Azospirillum brasilense: one gene and its partner. The protein of the gene in region 1 interacts with the protein of each later gene in a pairwise test. Links are inferred from orthologs where the notes say so. Each region holds a gene or a part of one and is shown in the gene's direction. Other genes may lie near its edges.

Region 1 (9,504 bases):
ACTTCGACCGCGTGATCCGGGTTGTAGCACATGTCCAGGAAGCTGCCGGCCTTGGCGCGCAATTCCCGATATTCCGGCAGGTAACGGCCGGCCTGGCGCATCAGCCAGAAGGGCGGGCGCGAACGCACCTCGCCGGTGAGGGCGGCGAGCATCGGCTTGGCAATCTTGGTCACGGCCTCGGACACGGCGGATCGTTCCCCTGTAAGTGAATCGGGTCTGCGGGTTTTCACCCTTCTACTCAGTATTCTTTTTAAAGAGAGAAAGGAAGAAGGGGTGGTGGGTGCCTGTGGAAAACGGGAATCCCCGCTTTGCGCAGAATCGTCCACAGGCCGGACGGTGCGCTGTGGACGAAAATCGGATTCTGTGGACGACTCCGGACGCTTTCGCCGGAAACGGCGGAAATGCTATATCGGGAAGCCTGGGAATCCCGTGGATAACATGGTCCGCGGGAGTCATTGTACCCATGTTCCGGAGAGGGCGCGCGGATTGTCCCGAAGGGGGCGCCAGCGGGGGCGACGAGTCCCGCCCCGAGGGACAGAATCCAGGAGATCCCCGTTGTCCACAGATTCGGACGGGTTCTCCACAACACGTTGGGGACGGATGAGACAGTTCCACCTGCATCTTGTGTCGGACGCAACCGGCGAGACGATCAACAGCGTCGCCCGCGCCTGCGTCATCCAGTTCGACGATGTTCGCCCGGTCGAGCATTTCTGGAATCTCGTGCGGACCGAGCGTCAGCTCGACATGGTTCTGGAGGGCGTCCAGGAGAATCGCGGTCTCGTCATGTTCACTCTGGTGGACGAGAAGCTGCGCCGCCGCCTTCAGGACTTCTGCCGCGAGGTGCAGGTTCCCTGCATTCCGGTCCTCGACCCGCTGATCAACGCGCTGGCCGCCTTCCTCGGCGTGGAATCACAGCGCCAGCCCGGCCGCCAGCACGCCTTGGACGCCGAATATTTCGGGCGTATGGACGCGATGGATTTTGCGCTGGCCCACGACGACGGCCAATCGAGCTGGGACCTGCACGAGGCCGACGTGATCCTGATGGGCGTGTCGCGCACGTCCAAGACGCCGACCTGCATCTATCTGGCGAACCGCGGCATCAAGGCGGCGAACATCCCGATCGTTCCCGGTTGCCCGATGCCGCCGGAGATCGAGAAGCTGACCCGGCCGCTGGTCGTCGGCCTGACCAAGGACCCGGACCGTCTGGTGCAGATCCGTCGCAACCGGCTGAAGCTGCTGAACCAGAACGAGTCCTCGACCTACGTCGATCCCGAGGTGGTGCGCGCCGAGGTCACCGACGCCCGGCGCATGTTCACCCGGCGCGGCTGGCCGGTGATCGACGTGTCGCGCCGCTCCATCGAGGAGACGGCAGCGGAGATCATGATGCTGCTCGCCCGCCGCCAGACCGGCGGCCTGCCCGGGGTGGTCCCCGAGGGGCCCCTGACGTGAGCGGAGCGATTCCCACCGTCGTCCTCGCCTCCGGTTCCCGCACCCGGGCGGAGATGCTGGAACGCGCCGGGGTGCGCGTCACCCTTGCCCCTGCCGCGGTGGACGAAGAGGAGATCAAGCTGGCCGCCCGCGCCGAGGGCGCCCCGGTCGAGGATGTGGCCGAGGCTCTGGCCGAGCTGAAGGCGCAGCGCGTCACCCGTAAGCATCCGGGCGCTCTGGTGATCGGCGCTGACCAGATGCTGGAATGCGAGGGCCGCTGGTTCGACAAGCCGGCCGACCGCGACGCCGCGCGGACCCAGCTTCAGGACCTGCGCGGCAAGACGCACCGGCTGGTGAGCTGCGCCGTGGTGATCCGCGACGGCGAGCGGCTGTGGCACCATGTGGACCGCGCCCGCCTGACCATGCGCCCGTTCAGCGACGCCTTTCTGGAGTCCTACCTGAACGCAGCGGGCGACGACGTGATGGGGTCGGTCGGCGCTTATCACCTCGAAGGCTTGGGCGCGCAACTCTTCCACCGGGTGGACGGCGACTTCTTCACGATCCTCGGGCTGCCGCTGCTGCCGCTGCTCGGGTTCCTGCGGGTGCATGGGGTGATTGCGGAATGACGATCAGCGGCAAGGCGAAGCTGGCCGGGGTGATGGGCTGGCCGATCGGCCATTCGCGCTCGCCCCGGCTGCACGGTTATTGGCTGGAGCGGTACGGCATCGACGGCGCCTATGTGCCGCTGGCCGTGCCGCCCGACCGCATCGAGCAGGCCATCCGCGCTCTGCCCGCGCTGGGCTTCCGCGGCTGCAACGTGACGGTGCCGCACAAGGAGACCGCTTACCGCACGGTCGACCGTCTGGACGCCACCGCTAGGCGGATGGGTGCCGTCAACACCATCGTGGTCGGCGAGGACGGGGCGCTGGAAGGCCGCAACACCGACGGCTTCGGTTTCATCGAGAACCTGAAGAGCGGCGCGCCGGGCTGGAAGGCATCGGACGGGCCGGCGCTGGTCATCGGGGCCGGTGGCGCGGCGCGGGCCGTCGTCGCCTCTCTCCTCGACGAGGGTGCTCCGCGGGTCTGGCTGGTCAACCGCACACGGGCGCGGGCCGACGAACTGGCCGCTGATATCGGCAACAGTGATGGGGTTGGCGCCATCGAGACCGCCGATTGGGTTTCACGTGAAACGCTTCTCGAAGGTGTGGCGCTGGTGGTGAACACGACGACCCAGGGCATGGCCGGCCAGCCGCCGCTGGAGCTGGACCTCCGCGCCCTGCCCGGTTCGGCCGTCGTCACCGACATCGTCTACACGCCCCTGATGACCCCGCTTCTGACCGCCGCGCAGGCGCGCGGCAACCGGGTGGTGGACGGCGTCGGCATGCTGCTCCATCAGGCCCGCCCTGGCTTCGCCGCTTGGTTCGGCCGGGAGCCGGAGGTGACCGAGGGGCTGAAGGCGGCCGTTCTCCAGGGCTGAGGGCGCGCGATGATCGTCTTGGGACTGACCGGCTCCATCGGCATGGGCAAGAGCACGGCGGCGCGCATGCTGAAGCGCATGGGCGCGCCGGTCTGCGACAGCGACGCCGTGGTGCACGGCCTGCTGGGGCGCCACGGCACGGCGGTGCCGGCCATCGCGGCGGCCTTCCCCGGCGTCGTGGTGGATGGTGCGGTGGACCGGCGGGCGCTGGGGGCCGCGGTGTTCGGCAACCCGGCGGCGCTGAAGCGGCTGGAGGCGATCCTCCACCCGGCGGTGCAGGCCGCTCAGCGGCGCTTCCTCCGGCAGGCGGCGCGCCGCCGCGTCCGCGTGGCGGTGTTGGACATCCCCCTGCTGTTCGAAACCGGCGGGGAGCGCAAGGTCGACCGCAGCGTGGTCGTCACCGCCCCCTTCCTGGTGCAGAAGTCACGGGTGCTGGCGCGGCCGGGCATGACGCCGGACAAGTTCGCCGCTATTCTGGCCCGGCAGATGCCCGACGCGGAGAAGCGGCGGCGCGCCGACCACGTCGTCAACACCGGCGACGGACGGCGGGCCACCCGGCGGGCGCTGCGCAACATCCTCGCCGACGTGAAGCGGCGCCGCGGCCGGCAGTGGCCGCCGCGGGGATACCAGCCCGGACAGGTGGTTCATGCGTGAGATCGTCCTCGATACGGAAACGACCGGCTTCAAGCCCGAGGAAGGGCACCGGCTGATCGAAATCGGCTGCGTCGAGCTGCACAACCACGTCGCCACCGGCAAGACCTTCCACTGCTACGTCAACCCGGAGCGCGACGTGCCGCCGGACGCCGTGGCGGTGCACGGGCTGACGACGGAGTTCCTGGCGGACAAGCCGCTGTTCAACGACGTGGTGGCGGAGTTCGTGGCCTTCATCGGCGACGCGCCGCTGGTCATCCACAACGCGGCCTTCGACATGCACTTCCTGAACTGGGAGATGCGGATCGCCGGCTATCCGGTGATGCCGAAGGACCGGGCCATCGACACGCTGCTGATGGCGCGGCAGAAGTTCCCCGGCGCGCCGGCCACCTTGGACGCGCTCTGCAAGCGCTTCGGCGTGGACAATTCCAGCCGCACCTACCACGGCGCGCTCCTCGACGCCCAGCTTCTGGCCGAGGTGTATCTGGAGCTGCGCGGCGGGCGGCAGGCCGGTCTGGCGCTGGCCTCCGGCCCGGCAACGGGCGGCCCCGCGGCGATCCGCATCGACCGCCCCTACCGCGCCCCACGCGCCCACGCGCCGAGCGAGGAGGAACTGGCGGCCCATGCGGAGCTTCTCAAGAAGCTGAAGAACCCGCTCTGGGCCGCCGAGTGAGGTGTCATTCCCTCTCCCGTCCCGGGAGAGGGCTTTGAACCTTACGGCAACAGCACCGTCGATCCGGTCGTGGCGCGGGACTCCAGCGCCCGGTGGGCCTCCGCCGCGTCGCGCAGCGCGAAGGTCTGGCCGACGTTGATGGTCACCCCGCCGGTGTGCACCACCTCGAACAGGTCGGCGGCGCTGGCCATCAGGTCGTCGCGCTTGGAAACGTAGCTGAACAGGGTCGGGCGCGTGACGTAGAGCGAGCCTTTGGCCGCCAGCACCTGGAGATCCAGCGGTGGGACCGGCCCGGACGCCGCGCCGAACAGCACCATGAAGCCGCGAGGGCGCAGGCAGTCCAGGCTGTCCATGAAGGTCGTCTTGCCGACGCCGTCATAGACCACCGGCACGCCCTGCCCGTCCGTCAGGTCCTTCACGCGGTTCACGAAATTCTCGCGCGTGTAGACGATGGGATGGTCGCAGCCAGCGGCGCGGGCCAGCTCCGCCTTCTCGTCGCTGCTGACCGTGCCGATCACGGTGGCGCCCAGATGCTTCGCCCACTGGCAGAGGATCTGGCCGACGCCGCCCGCGGCGGCCTGGACCAGGATGGTGTCGCCCGGCTGCACCGCGTAGGTGGAGCGCAGGAGGAACTGCGCGGTCATGCCCTGGAGCAGCATGGCGGCGGCCTGCCGGTCCTCGATCCAGCTCGGCAGCGGAATCAGCCGGTCAGCGGGGGCGAGGCGGGATTCGGCGTAGGCGCCGATCAGCGGCGCGTAGCCCACCCGGTCGCCGGGCTTCAGCGTCGTCACGTCCGGCCCCACGGCCTCGACCACGCCGGCGCCCTCGGTCCCGATGATGGCGGGAAGCTGCGGCAGCTTGTAGGCGCCGGAGCGGTGATAGGTGTCGATGTAGTTCAGCCCGACGGCGGTCTGGCGCAGCCGCACCTGACCGGGGCCGGGGTCGCCCACCTCGATCTCCTCCCAGCGCAGCGCTTCGGGTCCGCCGTAGTCGTGGATGCGGATCGCGTGAACCATAGTGGTCGGTTCCTTCCCTTTTTATAGAAGCTGAAGCTCCAGCGTATCGCCGGCCTGTTCCGCTGTCACCCGGTACCGCCGCTCGTGGCGGAGCAGCCAGTCCTTGGTCCGCAGGCCGCCCATGCCGGAATAGCCGCCGGGCGCCCCGCCGCCACCGACGATGCGGTGGCAGGGGATGATGACCGGGATCGGGTTGGCCCCGCAGGCCCCGCCGACGGCCCGCGGCGCCGTGTCCAGCATCCGCGCGACGTCGCCGTAGGTCAGGACGCCGCCGTAGGGAATGGCCTGCATCGCCGCCCAGACCTTCTGCCGGAAGGCCGTCCCGCGGGGGGACAGCGGCAGGTCGAAATCCAACCGCGTGCCGGCGAAATAATCGCGGAGCTGGCGCGCCGCCTCCTCCAGCACGGGGTCCGGCCGGTCATCGCCCAGCCGTCCCCAGTCGAGCGCCACGATGGCGCCGGCGGCGCTGGTCAGGGTCAGCAGGCCCAGCGGGCTGTCGACGGTCAGGCTGCCGGCGGCCGGGTTTTTGAGGGTCTGCGTCATGACGTCATCTCCGGGTCAGGGCGGCGGCCAGTGCGTCGGGCGCGGTCACCGGGGGGGAGCAGGTCATGCCGGTGCAGACATAGGCGGTCGCCACCCCGCCCTGCAAGCCCTTGCCGTGGGCCGGGTGCCCGGCGGGCAGATCCGTCCCCGGCGGCAGGACGCTGAGGATGCGGTCGGGAAGCGGACGGTCGAGCACCGCCCGGCGCAGCGCCGCCGTGTCCGGCGCCTGCGGGTCGCCGACGATGACGATCTGCTGCGCCTTCTGAAGAAGCTCCGCCGCGTTCAGATAGGTCGGCAGCGGGAAGAAATTGCGGCTCAGCTCGCCGGAGAAGGCGGCGGCCAGGGCATCCGCCCGCTCCCGGTAGGCGGCCTCGCCGGTGCGGTGGTGCAGTGTCGCCAGGACCGCCAGCATGGTGCCGTTGCCGCTGGGGGTCGCCGCGTCGCCGGCCGACTTGGTGCGGACGATCAGGTCGTCCGCGTCGTCCGCCGTGTAGAAATAGCCGCCGGCCTGGGCGTCCCAGAAATGCGCGTCGAGCACCCGCACCCAGGCCCGCGCCTGTTCCAGCGCTCCGGCGTCGCCGGTCGCCTCGTGCAGGGCGAGTGCCGCGCGCGCCATGTGGGCGTAGTCGTCCAGCGTCGCGCGGTGCTTGAGCTGCCCGGCCCGCCAGCTGTGCAGCAGCCGCCCGTCCTCGGTCATGCGGTCGCGGACGAAGGCATAGGCGCGCTGCGCGGCCGCGATCCACTCCGGCTCGTCGAAGACCATGCCGGCCTGGGCGAGCGCCGCGATCATCAGGCCGTTCCAGTCGGCCAGCACCTTGTCGTCCCAGCCCGGCTTGATCCGCTTTTCGCGCTCCCGCCAGAGGATCGCCCGCTGTTCGGCCAGCGTCGCCTCGGTCTCAGCGTCCAGCGCCTCGATGCGGTGCAGCCGGTTGAGGATGGTCGCCCCCTCCCAGTTGCCCTGCGGCGTGACGCCGTAGGCGCGCTTGAAGACCTTGGCGCCGGGGCCGAGGAGCCGGTCGATCTCCTCCTCGTTCCAGATGTAGAACAGGCCCTCCTCGCCCTCGCTGTCGGCGTCCTGGGTCGCGGCGAAGCCGCCGCCCTCGGCGATCATCTCGCGCAGAACCCAGCCCACCGTTTCCCGGATGCGTGTTTCGAACAGCGGCTCCCGCTCCGCCTGCCAGACCAGGGTCATCAGGTCGAGAAGCTGGGCGTTGTCGTAGAGCATCTTCTCGAAATGCGGCACCAGCCACATCTCGTCCACCGAGTAGCGGGCGAAGCCGCCGCCCAGATGGTCGTAGATGCCGCCCTGGCTCATATGGGCCAGCGTGTTGGTGACCGCCTCGCGGTACGGCTCCTTGCCGGTGCGCAGCCAAGCCCGCCACAGCAGCGTGAAGATCGGAACCTGGGGGAATTTCGGGGCGTGGCCGATGCCGCCGTGGAAGGGATCGACCTCGCGGACCAGCCGGTCGGCGATCTGGTCGAGCATGGCGAGGTCGACCTCCCCCGCCGCCCGGTTCTCGGCCAGCTTGCCCAGCGCATCCTTCAGCGCGGCGACGTTGCGGGTCACGTTCTCCGGCTTGTTGCGGTAAGTCTCCGCCACGCCGCGCAGCACGTCGGGGAAGCCGGGCCGCCCGTAGCGCGAGGCCGGCGGGAAGTAGGTGCCGCCCCAGAAGGGTTCGGCCTCCGGTGTCAGGAACATGGTCAGCGGCCAGCCGCCCTGCTGCCCCAGCATCGCCAGGGCGGACTGGTAGATCTGGTCGACGTCCGGCCGCTCCTCCCGGTCCACCTTGATGTTGACGAACAGCTCGTTCATCAGCCCGGCAATCTCCGGGTTCTCGAAGCTCTCGTGCGCCATCACGTGGCACCAGTGGCAGGCGGCGTAGCCGACCGACAGCAGCACCGGCTTGTTCTCGCGCCTGGCCCGCTCGAAGGCGTCGCGGCCCCAGGCCATCCAATGGACGGGGTTGTCCTTGTGCTGAAGCAGGTAGGGGCTGGTCTCCCGGCCAAGCAGGTTCGCGGGCATCGCAGGCGTTTCCGGTCTGTGGCGTGGTTGGGAATAAACTGGCGCGGCGGTGCCGTTGCGCCAGGGCTTCCTATCTGTATAGTGGGGCATGAGCCGAAGCGGCGCTCAACCCTTAATTTCCTGCGTACCGCGCGCTTTCCAAGGGAATGGGGCCATGAAAATCACCATCGACATCGACTGCACACCCGAGGAGGCGCGCCACTTCCTGGGTCTTCCCGACGTGAAGCCCATGCAGGACGCCATGATGCAGGAGATCCAGGACCGCATGCAGGCCTCCCTGCTCGCCATGGACCCCGAGACGATGATGAAGACGTGGCTGCCGGCGGGAATTCAGGGCATGGAGCAGCTTCAGAAAATGTTTTGGTCCCAGATGGCCGCCGCCATGGGACAGGATGGACGCAAGTGACCGATCCGAAGCCCTACTTCGAAGCCCATGTTTTCTCCTGCACCAACCGCCGCCCCGACGGACACAAGCGCGGCTCCTGCGCCGCCCGGGGGTCCGAGAAGCTCCGCGACTACATGAAGGCGCGCGCCCGCGAGCTGGGTCTGGACGGCCGGGTGCGCATCAACGCCGCCGGTTGCCTGGACCGTTGCGAGCTGGGTCCGGTGCTGGTCATCTATCCGGAGGGCGTCTGGTACACCTACCGCTCCTTCGCCGATGTGGACGCGATCCTGGAGACGCACCTGATCGGCGGTGGCCGTGTGGAACGGCTCATGCTGAAGCCGGAACAAAAAGAATTGCTGCCGGAACAGGTCGGCTGATCGTTCCGGAACCGGCACGATGACACTCGGCACAATGATTCCGACGATCTTTGCCCTCGCCACCGCCCCCGGCCGCGCCGGTGTGGCGGTGGTTCGCGTTTCGGGCCCGGCCTCCGGCGACGCCCTCGCCGCCCTGACCGGCAAGCCGCTGCCCGAACCCCGCATGGCCACGCTCGTCCGCTTGCGCGATCCCAAGAACGGGGAGGCGCTGGACGATGCCCTCGTGCTGCGCTTCACCACTCCCCGCAGCTTCACCGGCGAGGACGTGGTGGAACTGCACCTCCACGGTGGGCGCGCCGTGGTGGCTGGCGTGGTGGAGGCGCTCTCCGCCCTGCCCGGTCTGCGCGTTGCCGAGCCCGGCGAGTTCACCCGTCGCGCCTTCGAGAACGGCAAACTCGACCTGACCGAGGCCGAGGCGGTCGCCGACCTCGTGGACGCCGAGACCTCCGCCCAGCGCCGTCAGGCCCTGCGCCAGATGGAAGGCGCGCTCGGCACACTCTACGACGGCTGGCGCGAGCGGCTGACCCGGTCGCTGGCCCACATCGAGGCCGACATCGATTTCCCCGACGAGGACCTGCCCTCCGGCGTGTCGGACGCCGCGCGTCCCGTGCTGGACGCCCTCGCCTCCGGGATCGACGCCCATCTCGACGACCGTGGCCGTGGGGAGCGGCTGCGCGAGGGTCTGCACATCGCCATCGTCGGCGCGCCCAACGCCGGCAAGTCGAGCCTGCTGAACGCCCTCGCCCGCCGCGAGGCTGCCATCGTCTCGGCCCGCGCCGGCACCACACGCGACGTGATCGAAGTCCATCTCGACCTCGGCGGCTACCCGGTGGTGTTGGCCGACACGGCGGGCCTGCGCGAGGCGGCCGCCGACGAGGTCGAGGAGGAAGGCATCCGCCGCGCGCTCGACCGCGCCGCCCGCGCCGACGTG
Region 2 (9,528 bases), on another replicon or contig:
GATAGCCGGTCGCCTCCAGCACCAGGATGAAGAAGAACAGCACCAGGATCTGCGGCAGGAAGATGACCACGCTGCCCACCCCGGCGATGATTCCGTCGGTCAGCAGGCTGCGCAGCGCGCCGTCCGGCAGGGTGGCGGCCACCCAGTCCTTGAGCCCGCTGACCGCGCCGTCGATCAGGTTCATCGGCGCCTCGGCCCAGGCGAACACCGCCTGGAACATCAGGAACAGCACGAGGAACAGGAAGGCCAGCCCGAACACCGGGTGCAGCAGCACGGCGTCCACCCGCCGGGTCGCCAGCGGCGGCAGGCCGGCGTCGGCCACGCAGCCGGCCAGCAGCCCCTCGACCTCCTGATGGTAGGCGCGCAGGTCGCGCGAGGACGGCTCGCTCCAGCCGCAGGAGGCAGGATTCTCCGCCACGTCCGCCGCCATGGCCATGGCGCCGTCGATCTGCTCCAGCAGCGGCTGGACGCCGCCGCGGCGGATGGCGACGGTCGGCACCACCGGCACGCCGAGCGCGGCCGACAGAGCCGCCGCGTCGATGCGGCAGCCGCGCTTCTCCGCCGCATCCATCATGTTCAGCGCCAGGATGATCGGGCGGCCCAGCCGCTTCAGCTCGACCACCAGCCGCAGGTTCAGGCGCAGGTTGGTGGCGTCGGCGACGCAGACCAGCAGGTCCGGGCTGTCCTCGTGCGAGAAGCGGCCGAGCACGACGTCGCGGGTCACCTCCTCGTCGGGGGAGCGGGCGCGCAGGCTGTAGGTGCCCGGCAGGTCGATCACCTGAACGCGGCGGCCGAGCGGGCTGACGAAATGCCCGATCTTCCGTTCCACCGTGACGCCGGGATAGTTCGCCACCTTCTGGCGGGAACCGGTGAGCGCGTTGAACAGGGCGGTCTTGCCGCAGTTCGGGTTGCCGACCAGCGCGATGCGCGGCGGCAGGGCGGAGTCCAGGACCGACATGGCCGGATGTCCTTGCAGGAGGTCGCTTTGAAAGAGGGTGGCGGCGCCGCGGGTCAGATGGCGGGCGTCAGGCGGCGGGCGCCACCAGCACGGCCCGCGCCTCGGCGCGGCGGAGCGCCAGCGTGTGCTCGTTCACGCGGATGGCGATGGGGTCGCGGCCCGGAAAGGCTTCGTGCAGGACCTCGACATGGGAGCCTTCGACCAGCCCCATCTCGATCATGCGCCGCTCCAGCTCCCCTTCGGGAAGGGTGGTGACGACCCCCCGCTCATCGACGCCGGTCACGCGGGCGCGCTCGCCCTTCTTCAACTCGCCCAAATGCCGTCCGCCGGGGGACTGGCCCGTTTCGGGGGTGGGATGACCGCTCATGGCTGCACCTGATCGCACCGGGAGGTGGGGGGCGCGTTCGTATCCGCCCCTCTTCGCCGCGGATGATCCTGCGAAGCGTTCGCATTCGTCCAGCCGGCTAAATGTCGCAGGAGCCTTGTAAAATAAGCGTAACGGCCCTACCGCGATTAGGGCTTTGCGGGGGCCGCCCCGCCCTTCGCCTCGCCCTTCGCCGCCGGTGCGGGCGCCGGCGCCTTGGCGGAGCGGTCGAGGTTGGCCTGCGCCGTCTTCGCCGCGGCGCTGGCCGGCGTGTTGCGGACGATCTGGCTCCAATCCTCCCGCGCGCCCGGCAGGTTGCCGGCCTGCGCCTTGATGGTGGCGCGCAGCAGCAGGGCGTCGGGATCGCCGGGGCGCAGCTCAAGCGCGCGGTCGATGTCGGCCAAGGCCTGCCGGTCGTTGGCCAGCGCCTTGTGGGCGGCGGCCCGGTAGAGATAGGCCTCGGCCCGCCGCGGGTCTCTCTTCAGCGCGGCGTCCAGGTCGGCCACGGCGTCCCAGAAGCGTTCCGTCTCGGCCCGCGCGATGGCGCGGTCGATCAGCAGGTCCACGTCCTCCGGCTGGAGCGCCAGGGCACGGCTGTAAGCCCGCTCCGCCCGCACATTGTCACCGGCGCGCAGCCACGCCCAGCCGGCCCGCCCGAGGATCGAGGCCCCGGCCTTCGGGTCGTCCTTGCCCAGCACCGGGGCCAGCTCCTCCAGCCGCGCCCCGGCGGTGGTGAAGTCGCCCTTGTGGAACAGCGCCAGCGCCTGGCACAGCCGGGCATGATCGCCGCCGCCGCGGTTCAGCCAGGTCTGCGCGCTCTCCAGCGCTTCGGCCGGGCGCTTCTCGGCGAGCGTCAGGCAGGCCTGGAATTCCCGGTTGTGATCGACGGCGGGAGCGGCCACAGCAGGGCTGACAGACAAGAGCGCCAGCGCGGCCGTGATGAGGTAAGCGTTGCGTCGGTTCATGGCGGCCTTACACTCCGTCATTGCCGCTTCCGACGCAAGGACCCCGCAAGACATGGCTTCACCCCGTCTGTTCGTCTTCGGCCTGGGCTTCACCGCCCGCGTGTTCGCCGACCGGCTGAAGGCCGAGGGCTGGCGGATCGCCGCCACCTGCCGCGGCGAGGACAAGCGCGCCGCCCTGGAGGCGCAGGGCATCGAGGCGTTCCTGTTCGACCGGGGCCGCCCGCTCGAGGACGCCCGCGCGGCCCTGGCCGGCACCACCCATCTTCTTGTCAGCGTCCCGCCCGACGAGCGGGGCGACCCGGTGCTCGACCAGCACGCCATGGATCTGGCGGATCTGCGGACGCTCGACTGGGCCGGCTATCTTTCCACCACCGGGGTCTACGGCGACACCAAGGGCGAATGGGTGGGCGAGGCGGCGTGGCTGCGCCCGACCGGCGAGCGGCAGAAGCGCCGCGTCGAGGCGGAGCGCGGCTGGCTGAACCTCTACCGCCAGTACGGCGTGCCGATGCATCTCTTCCGGCTGGCCGGCATCTACGGGCCGGGGCGCAGCGCGCTGGACAACGTGCGCGACGGCACCGCCCGGCGGGTCGACAAGCCCGGACAGGTGTTCAGCCGCATCCATGTGGAGGACATCGCGGCGACGCTGCGCGCCTCGATGGACAAACCGACGCTGGGCGCGGTCTACAACGTCGCCGACGACCTGCCCTCCCCCTCCCACGAGGTGGTGAGCTACGCCTGCGGCCTGCTGGGGGTCGAGCCGCCGCCCCTGGTGCCCTTCGAGGAGGCCGGGCTGTCGCCGATGGCCGCCAGCTTCTACGCCGACTGCCGCCGGGTGAAGAACGACCGCATCAAGCGCCAGCTCGGCGTGGCGCTGACCTACCCCGACTACCGCGCCGGACTGGACGCCCAGTTCGCGGCGGAGGGTGGGCGCTAGAGTCGCGGCGGCGCGAATCGCGCGCGCTCCCGCTCGGCCCGCATTCCCCCTACGGCGGCACCCCGCGGGGGCGTCACGGGCCTCCGGATGGGCTGGAATCGTCCTTTCCGGCGACCGCCCGACCGCGCCGAACGAATTTGGTTCGGCAAAACCGACGTTGTGGTATCATGCGCCCCCGTTCCGGCCCGCTGGATTGCGGCCGGACCGGCATGGGTACGCCTGCGAATCGCAAAAAAACACGACCTGCCGAGACGACGACCAGCATGAACATCATCATCGAACGCGCCGCCCTTCTCCGGTCCCTTGGTCATGTGCAGAGCGTGGTGGAGCGCAGGAACACCATCCCCATCCTGTCCAACGTGCTGCTGCGGGCGAGCGACGGCGAGCTGTCGCTGGCCGCCACCGACATGGATCTGGAGATCGTCGAGACGGTCCCGGCCACGGTGACCCGCGCGGGCGGTACCACCGCCCCGGCCCACACGCTGTACGACATCGTGCGCAAGCTGCCCGACGGCAGCCAGGTGGAGCTGGACATCGGCGGCGACGGCACGATCCTGACGCTGCGCGCGGGCCGGTCGCAGTTCAAGCTGTCCTGTCTGCCGGTCGACGATTTCCCGCAGCTGTCCGGCGGCGACCTGCCGCACCGCTTCGACCTGACGGCGGGCGACCTGCGGGCGCTGGTCGACCGCACCCGCTTCGCCATCTCGACCGAAGAGACGCGCTACTACCTCAACGGCATCTACCTGCACGCCGCCAAGGCCAAGGCCGGCGGGTCCGAGTTGCCGGTGCTGCGCGCCGTGGCGACCGACGGCCACCGTCTGGCGCGGGTCGAGATGCCGCTGCCGGAGGGGGCCGCCGGCATCCCCGGCGTGATCGTTCCGCGCAAGACCGTGAACGAGATCCGCAAGCTGATCGACGAGGCCGCCGACCGCATCGAGCTGTCGCTGTCGGACAACAAGATCCGCTTCGCCTTCGATTCGGTGGTGGTGACCTCCAAGCTGATCGACGGCACCTTCCCGGACTACGAGCGGGTGATCCCGGTCGGCAACGACAAGACGATGGAGGTGGACGCCAAGCTGTTCGCCGCCGCCGTGGACCGCGTCGCCACCATCTCCACCGAGAAGAGCCGGGCGGTGAAGCTGTCGCTGACCCGCGGCACCCTGACCCTCTCCGCCACCAGCCCCGAGGCCGGCAGCGCCACCGAGGAGCTGGAAGTCAATTACCAGGAAGGCCCCCTGGAAATCGGCTTCAACTCTCGCTATCTGCTTGATATCACGCAGCAGATCGAGGGCGAGGGCGCGCGCTTCTCGCTGGCCGACGCCGCGTCGCCGACCATCGTGCGCGACGTCGCCGACCCCACGGCCCTTTACGTGTTGATGCCGATGCGTGTGTGACCGGTCCGGACGGATCGGCGCTTTTCGGGCCGGTGCGCTCCAGACCCCGTGTTTGACGGGGTCCGGTGGCCCGGTCCCCGCATCCCGGATCGGACGCTTTGCTCGACGCCAGACAGACTTCGCCCTATCCCATCCCCGTGGTGAACACTCCGGCCGCCTTGGCGGTGACGCGCCTGACCCTGACCCGCTTCCGCGGTTATGACAGCGCGCGCCTGGAGCCCGACCACCGCCCGGTGGTGCTGACCGGGCCGAACGGCGCCGGCAAGACCAACCTGCTCGAAGCGGTCAGCTTCCTCGCCCCCGGACGTGGCCTGCGCGGCGCCAAGCTGGCGGAGGTCGAGCGGATCGGCGGCAGCGCTGGCAATGGCGCCGGCGTCGGCTGGGCGGTCGCCGCCGTTCTGGATACCCCCACCGGCCCGGTGGAGATCGGCACCGGCCGCGAACTCAGTTCCCAAGCGGCGTCTGGAGCGGAGCGCGACCGCCGCGTCGTCCGCGTGGACGGCCATCCCGCCAAGGGCCAGACCGTGCTGGCCGAGCATGTCGCCGTCGTCTGGCTGACCCCGCAGATGGACCGTCTGTTTCTCGAAGGCTCCAGCGGGCGCCGCCGTTTCCTCGACCGTCTCGTGTTCGGATTCGACCCCGCCCATGCCGGCCGGCTCAGCCGCTACGAGCACGCCCTGCGCGAGCGCGCCCGCCTGTTGCGCGAGGGGCATCGCGGCTGGAACGGCGACGAGGGCTGGCTGAGCGGGCTGGAGGACCAGATGGCGACCACCGGAGTCGCCGTGGCCGCCGCCCGCCGCGACGTGGTGCAGCGGCTGCGCGCCGCCTGCGGGCGGGCCGTCGGCCCCTTTCCCGGCGCCGACCTGACGGTGCAGGGCACGGTGGAGCGTTGGCTCGACGACGGTCCGGCGCTGGCCGCCGAGGACGCTCTGCGCCGCTCGCTGCGCGACAGCCGGCGCGCCGATTCGGACAGTGGCGGGGCCACGCTGGGGCCGCACAAGAGCGACCTCGCGGTGCGCCACGCCCAGAAGGACATGCCGGCGGCGCTCTGCTCCACCGGGGAGCAGAAGGCGCTGCTGATCGCCATCATGCTGGCCAACGCCCGTCTTCTGGCGGCGGAGCGCGGGGCCGCCCCGCTGCTGCTGCTGGACGAGGTGGCCGCCCATCTGGACCCGCAGCGGCGCGAGGCGCTGTTCGACGAGATCCTGGCGCTGGGCGCCCAGGCCTGGATGACCGGCACCGACGATTCGGTCTTCGGGCCGCTCGGCGGTGCCGCCAAACGCTTCCACATCGAGGATGCGACCGTGACCCCGGCCTAGCGATTGAAAATGGGCGCTCAAAAAAGGGCTCAAAAGCCCGGAAAATCACCTACCGAAGTACGGTATTCCGCCGAAACCCAACGCAGTCTGCTATAGTCGAGCCATGGCACAGGAAGCACTGAAGAACGACCTCCCGCAGCAGGATTACGGCGCGGAATCGATCACCGTCTTGCGCGGGCTGGACGCCGTGCGCAAGCGTCCGGGCATGTACATCGGCGACACCGATGACGGCTCCGGACTGCACCACATGGTCTACGAGGTCGTGGACAACGCGATCGACGAGGCGCTGGCCGGCTACTGCGACGCGGTCGTGGTGCAGCTCAACGCCGACGGGTCGGTCACGGTGCGCGACAACGGCCGCGGCATTCCCACCGACATCCACTCCGAAGAGGGCGTGTCGGCGGCGGAGGTCGTGATGACCCAGCTCCACGCCGGCGGCAAGTTCAACCAGAACTCCTACAAGGTGTCGGGCGGCCTGCACGGCGTGGGCGTGTCGGTGGTGAACGCCCTGTCGGAGACGCTGGAGCTGCGCATCTGGCGCAACGGCCGCGAATGGTTCATGCTCTTCCGCCACGGCGTCGCCGATGCCCGTCTGGCCGACGTCGGCCCGGCTCCGATGGTGGACGATGGCAACGGTGGGCAGAAGCCGCTCTCCGGCACCGAGGTCACCTTCCTGCCGTCCAAGGACACCTTCACCAACACCGAATTCGACTTCGCAACGCTGGAACACCGGCTGCGCGAGCTGGCCTTCCTGAACTCCGGCGTGCGGCTGGTGCTGACCGATGCCCGCGGGGTGGAGCCGCGGGTCCAGGACCTGCACTATGAAGGCGGGCTGGAAGCCTTCGTGAACTGGCTCGACCGCTCCAAGGTGCCGCTGCACAAGCCGGCGATCTCCATCAAGGCGGAGCGCCCGACCGAGCATGGCGGCGTGGTCACCGTGGAATGCTCGCTCCAGTGGAACGACAGCTACCACGAGACGACTCTCTGCTTCACCAACAACATCCCGCAGAAGGACGGCGGCACCCACCTTGCCGGTTTCCGCGCGGCGCTGACGCGGGCGATCAACAACTACGCCAACGAGTCGGGCATCGCCAAGAAGGAGAAGGTCAACCTCTCCGGCGACGACGCGCGCGAGGGGCTGACCTGCGTGCTTTCGGTGAAAGTGCCCGACCCGAAATTCTCCAGCCAGACCAAGGACAAGCTGGTCTCCTCCGAAGTCCGCCCGGTGGTCGAGGCGGTGGTGGGCGAATGCCTCGCCCAGTATTTCGAGGAGCATCCGGCGGACGCCAAGCGCGTCGTCCAGAAGGTGGTCGAGGCCGCCGCCGCCCGTGAGGCGGCCCGCAAGGCGCGCGAGCTGACCCGGCGCAAGGGTGCGCTCGACATCGCCTCCCTGCCCGGCAAGCTGGCCGACTGCCAGGAGCGCGACCCGGCGCTGTCCGAACTCTTCATCGTGGAGGGCGATTCGGCGGGCGGCTCGGCCAAGCAGGGCCGGTCGCGCCAGTTCCAGGCCATCCTGCCGCTGCGCGGCAAGATCCTGAACGTGGAGCGGGCGCGCTTCGACAAGATGCTGTCCTCGGCCGAGATCGGCACGCTGATCGCGGCGCTGGGCACCGGCATCGGGCGCGACGAGTTCAACCCGGACAAGACGCGCTACCACAAGATCATCATCATGACCGACGCGGACGTGGACGGCAGCCACATCCGCACGCTCCTGCTGACCTTCTTCTTCCGGCAGATGCCGGAGCTGATCGAGCGTGGCTATCTCTACATCGCCCAGCCGCCGCTCTACCGCATCAAGCGCGGCAACGCGAAGGAGCGGTATCTGAAGGACGACCGGGCGCTGGAGGAGTATCTGATCGAGGCGGCGCTCGGCGACCTGTCCGTGCGCCCCGCCGACGGTTCGCTGCTGAACGGCGAGCCGCTGCGCGAGATGGTCGAGCAGGCGCGCGGCGCCCGCCTGCACATCGAGACGCTGGCCCGCAAGGCCGGCAACCTGTCGGTGGTGGAATCGGCGGCGGTCAGCGGCGCCCTGTCGGTCGCCCTGTCGCAGGACACCGCCCAGGCGCAGCAGGCGGCCGAGACGGTGGCCTCCCGGCTCAACGCGCTGGACGTGGAAGGCGGCTGGCGCGGCGAGAGCCTGCTCCAGGGCGGTTACGCGCTGGTGCGGACGCGCCGCGGCGTGACCCACCGCCACCATTTGGACGCCGACCTGCTGAAGAGCGCCGAGGCCCGCAAGCTGGACGCCATCGCAGCGGACTTGAAGCGCGTCTACGCCGAGCCCGGCCGCGCCTTCGAGAAGCAGAAGGAAAGCCGCAGCCTGACCGGCCCCGTCGCCCTGTTCGACACGGTGATGGAGCTGGGCCGCCGCGGCGTGACGATCCAGCGCTACAAGGGCCTGGGTGAGATGAACCCCGACCAGCTCTGGGAAACCACGCTGGACCCGACCAAGCGCTCGCTGTTGCAGGTGAAGGTCAACCACGCCGACCAGGCGGAGGAGGTCTTCTCCACCCTGATGGGCGACATCGTGGAACCGCGCCGCGAATTCATCCAGGAGAACGCCCTGAAGGTCGCCAATCTGGATGTGTGAGTAATCTTTGTGGCCTGCCCTAGGGTGCGGGACTTGGTACACACAAGGTAAGACCGGGCGGGGCCGCAAGGCTCCGCCCTTTTCTTTACGCAAGAAGCCGTCAGGGTTATCCCGTCAGAAAACGCTCCAATCCGACGATGGCCGCCTGATCGCGATAAACGGCGGGAAGCGCGTCGGTCTGGCGGGCTTTGCGGATGGTCCGCGCCGCAGGGTCACGCCCCAGGAGAATGGCGTCCTCGATGAAATCCTCCGGGCTCTCGGCGACGGTATCAGCCATGCCGAGGCGGTCCAGCAGGGCGGCGGCAAGCCGTCCGCGCATGAAACGCCCCCGCACGGTCACCACCGGAAGCCCCGCCTCCACCGCCTGCAGGGCCGTGTTGAATCCGGAAAACCCGATGCTGTCGAGGTAGACGTCCATCACCCGCAGCGTGGCGAGATACGCGTCATGGTCGAGTTGGTCGGCAAAGACGCAATGTTCCCGGCCGTCGAGGCCGTGGGCGGCGAAAGCCCGTTCCAGCCGGTCTTCCAAGCTGCGGGTGACGGTGGCTTGGCGGTGCCGGAAGAACAGGAACCGGCTGCCGGGCACGGCTGCGGCGATGGAAGGAAACACATGGTCGTGCTGCGGCAGATATTTGAACAGGCTTTGACTGCACAGGAAGGCGGGCGCCCCGTCGGGCAAGCCGAGCCGGCCGCGCGTGACCGACACGGCGGGCCGCCGCGTGGGTTCCACATGGCAACCGAGGTTGGGCAGCCGGACCAGACGCTCGCTGTAGAAGGCGTCTCCATCGGGTGGCTCCAGAAGATCGCCCGACAGGTAATGGTCGAGGGTGGGAAGCCCCGTCGTATCGGGGTGCCCCCATGCCACGGCTTGCACCGCGGCCAGGCGCAGCGCCGCGAGCCGATAGGTCATGGGCTCCATGCCGACCTCGGGGAAGAGCAGAACGTCGGGCCGGTCGGCGACGATGGTCTCCGCCCAGCGCTCCACGGCGCCGAGTCCGCGCCGGAAC

Evidence for each region.
Region 2: the proteins of dnaQ (region 1) and dnaN interact in binary tests that used the Escherichia coli proteins (3 or more experiments, as listed by UniProt). The link is inferred for Azospirillum brasilense from one-to-one orthologs.

What each region holds. Positions count from the first base shown.
Region 1 is NZ_CP012914.1:81,094-90,597, reverse strand. Bases 2,434-5,390 are described here. They hold dnaQ (DNA polymerase III subunit epsilon), read left to right. Parts: upstream 2,434-3,551; coding sequence 3,552-4,229; downstream 4,230-5,390. Other genes in these bases: AMK58_RS00390 (methylated-DNA--[protein]-cysteine S-methyltransferase), read right to left, coding at 5,267-5,390; AMK58_RS00395 (quinone oxidoreductase family protein), read right to left, coding at 4,271-5,245; coaE (dephospho-CoA kinase), read left to right, coding at 2,915-3,559; AMK58_RS00410 (shikimate dehydrogenase), read left to right, coding at 2,434-2,905. In the rest of the region: hemE (uroporphyrinogen decarboxylase), read right to left, coding at 1-152; AMK58_RS00420 (pyruvate, water dikinase regulatory protein), read left to right, coding at 601-1,449; AMK58_RS00415 (Maf family protein), read left to right, coding at 1,446-2,054; more of AMK58_RS00410, read left to right, coding at 2,051-2,433; more of AMK58_RS00390, read right to left, coding at 5,391-5,788; AMK58_RS00385 (thioredoxin domain-containing protein), read right to left, coding at 5,793-7,811; AMK58_RS00380 (DUF6489 family protein), read left to right, coding at 7,966-8,217; AMK58_RS00375 ((2Fe-2S) ferredoxin domain-containing protein), read left to right, coding at 8,214-8,573; tRNA uridine-5-carboxymethylaminomethyl(34) synthesis GTPase MnmE, read left to right, coding at 8,608-9,504. UniProt on the Escherichia coli protein: DNA polymerase III is a complex, multichain enzyme responsible for most of the replicative synthesis in bacteria. The epsilon subunit contain the editing function and is a proofreading 3'-5' exonuclease.
Region 2 is NZ_CP012915.1:105,542-115,069, reverse strand. The notes cover bases 2,569-5,549. They hold dnaN (DNA polymerase III subunit beta), read left to right. Parts: upstream 2,569-3,484; coding sequence 3,485-4,615; downstream 4,616-5,549. Other genes in these bases: recF (DNA replication/repair protein RecF), read left to right, coding at 4,714-5,549; AMK58_RS14345 (SDR family oxidoreductase), read left to right, coding at 2,569-3,221. Outside these bases: feoB (ferrous iron transporter B), read right to left, coding at 1-958; AMK58_RS14355 (FeoA family protein), read right to left, coding at 1,026-1,325; AMK58_RS14350 (tetratricopeptide repeat protein), read right to left, coding at 1,472-2,287; more of AMK58_RS14345, read left to right, coding at 2,340-2,568; more of recF, read left to right, coding at 5,550-5,934; gyrB (DNA topoisomerase (ATP-hydrolyzing) subunit B), read left to right, coding at 6,038-8,521; AMK58_RS14325 (tetratricopeptide repeat protein), read right to left, coding at 8,628-9,528. UniProt on the Escherichia coli protein: Confers DNA tethering and processivity to DNA polymerases and other proteins. Acts as a clamp, forming a ring around DNA (a reaction catalyzed by the clamp-loading complex) which diffuses in an ATP-independent manner freely and bidirectionally along dsDNA.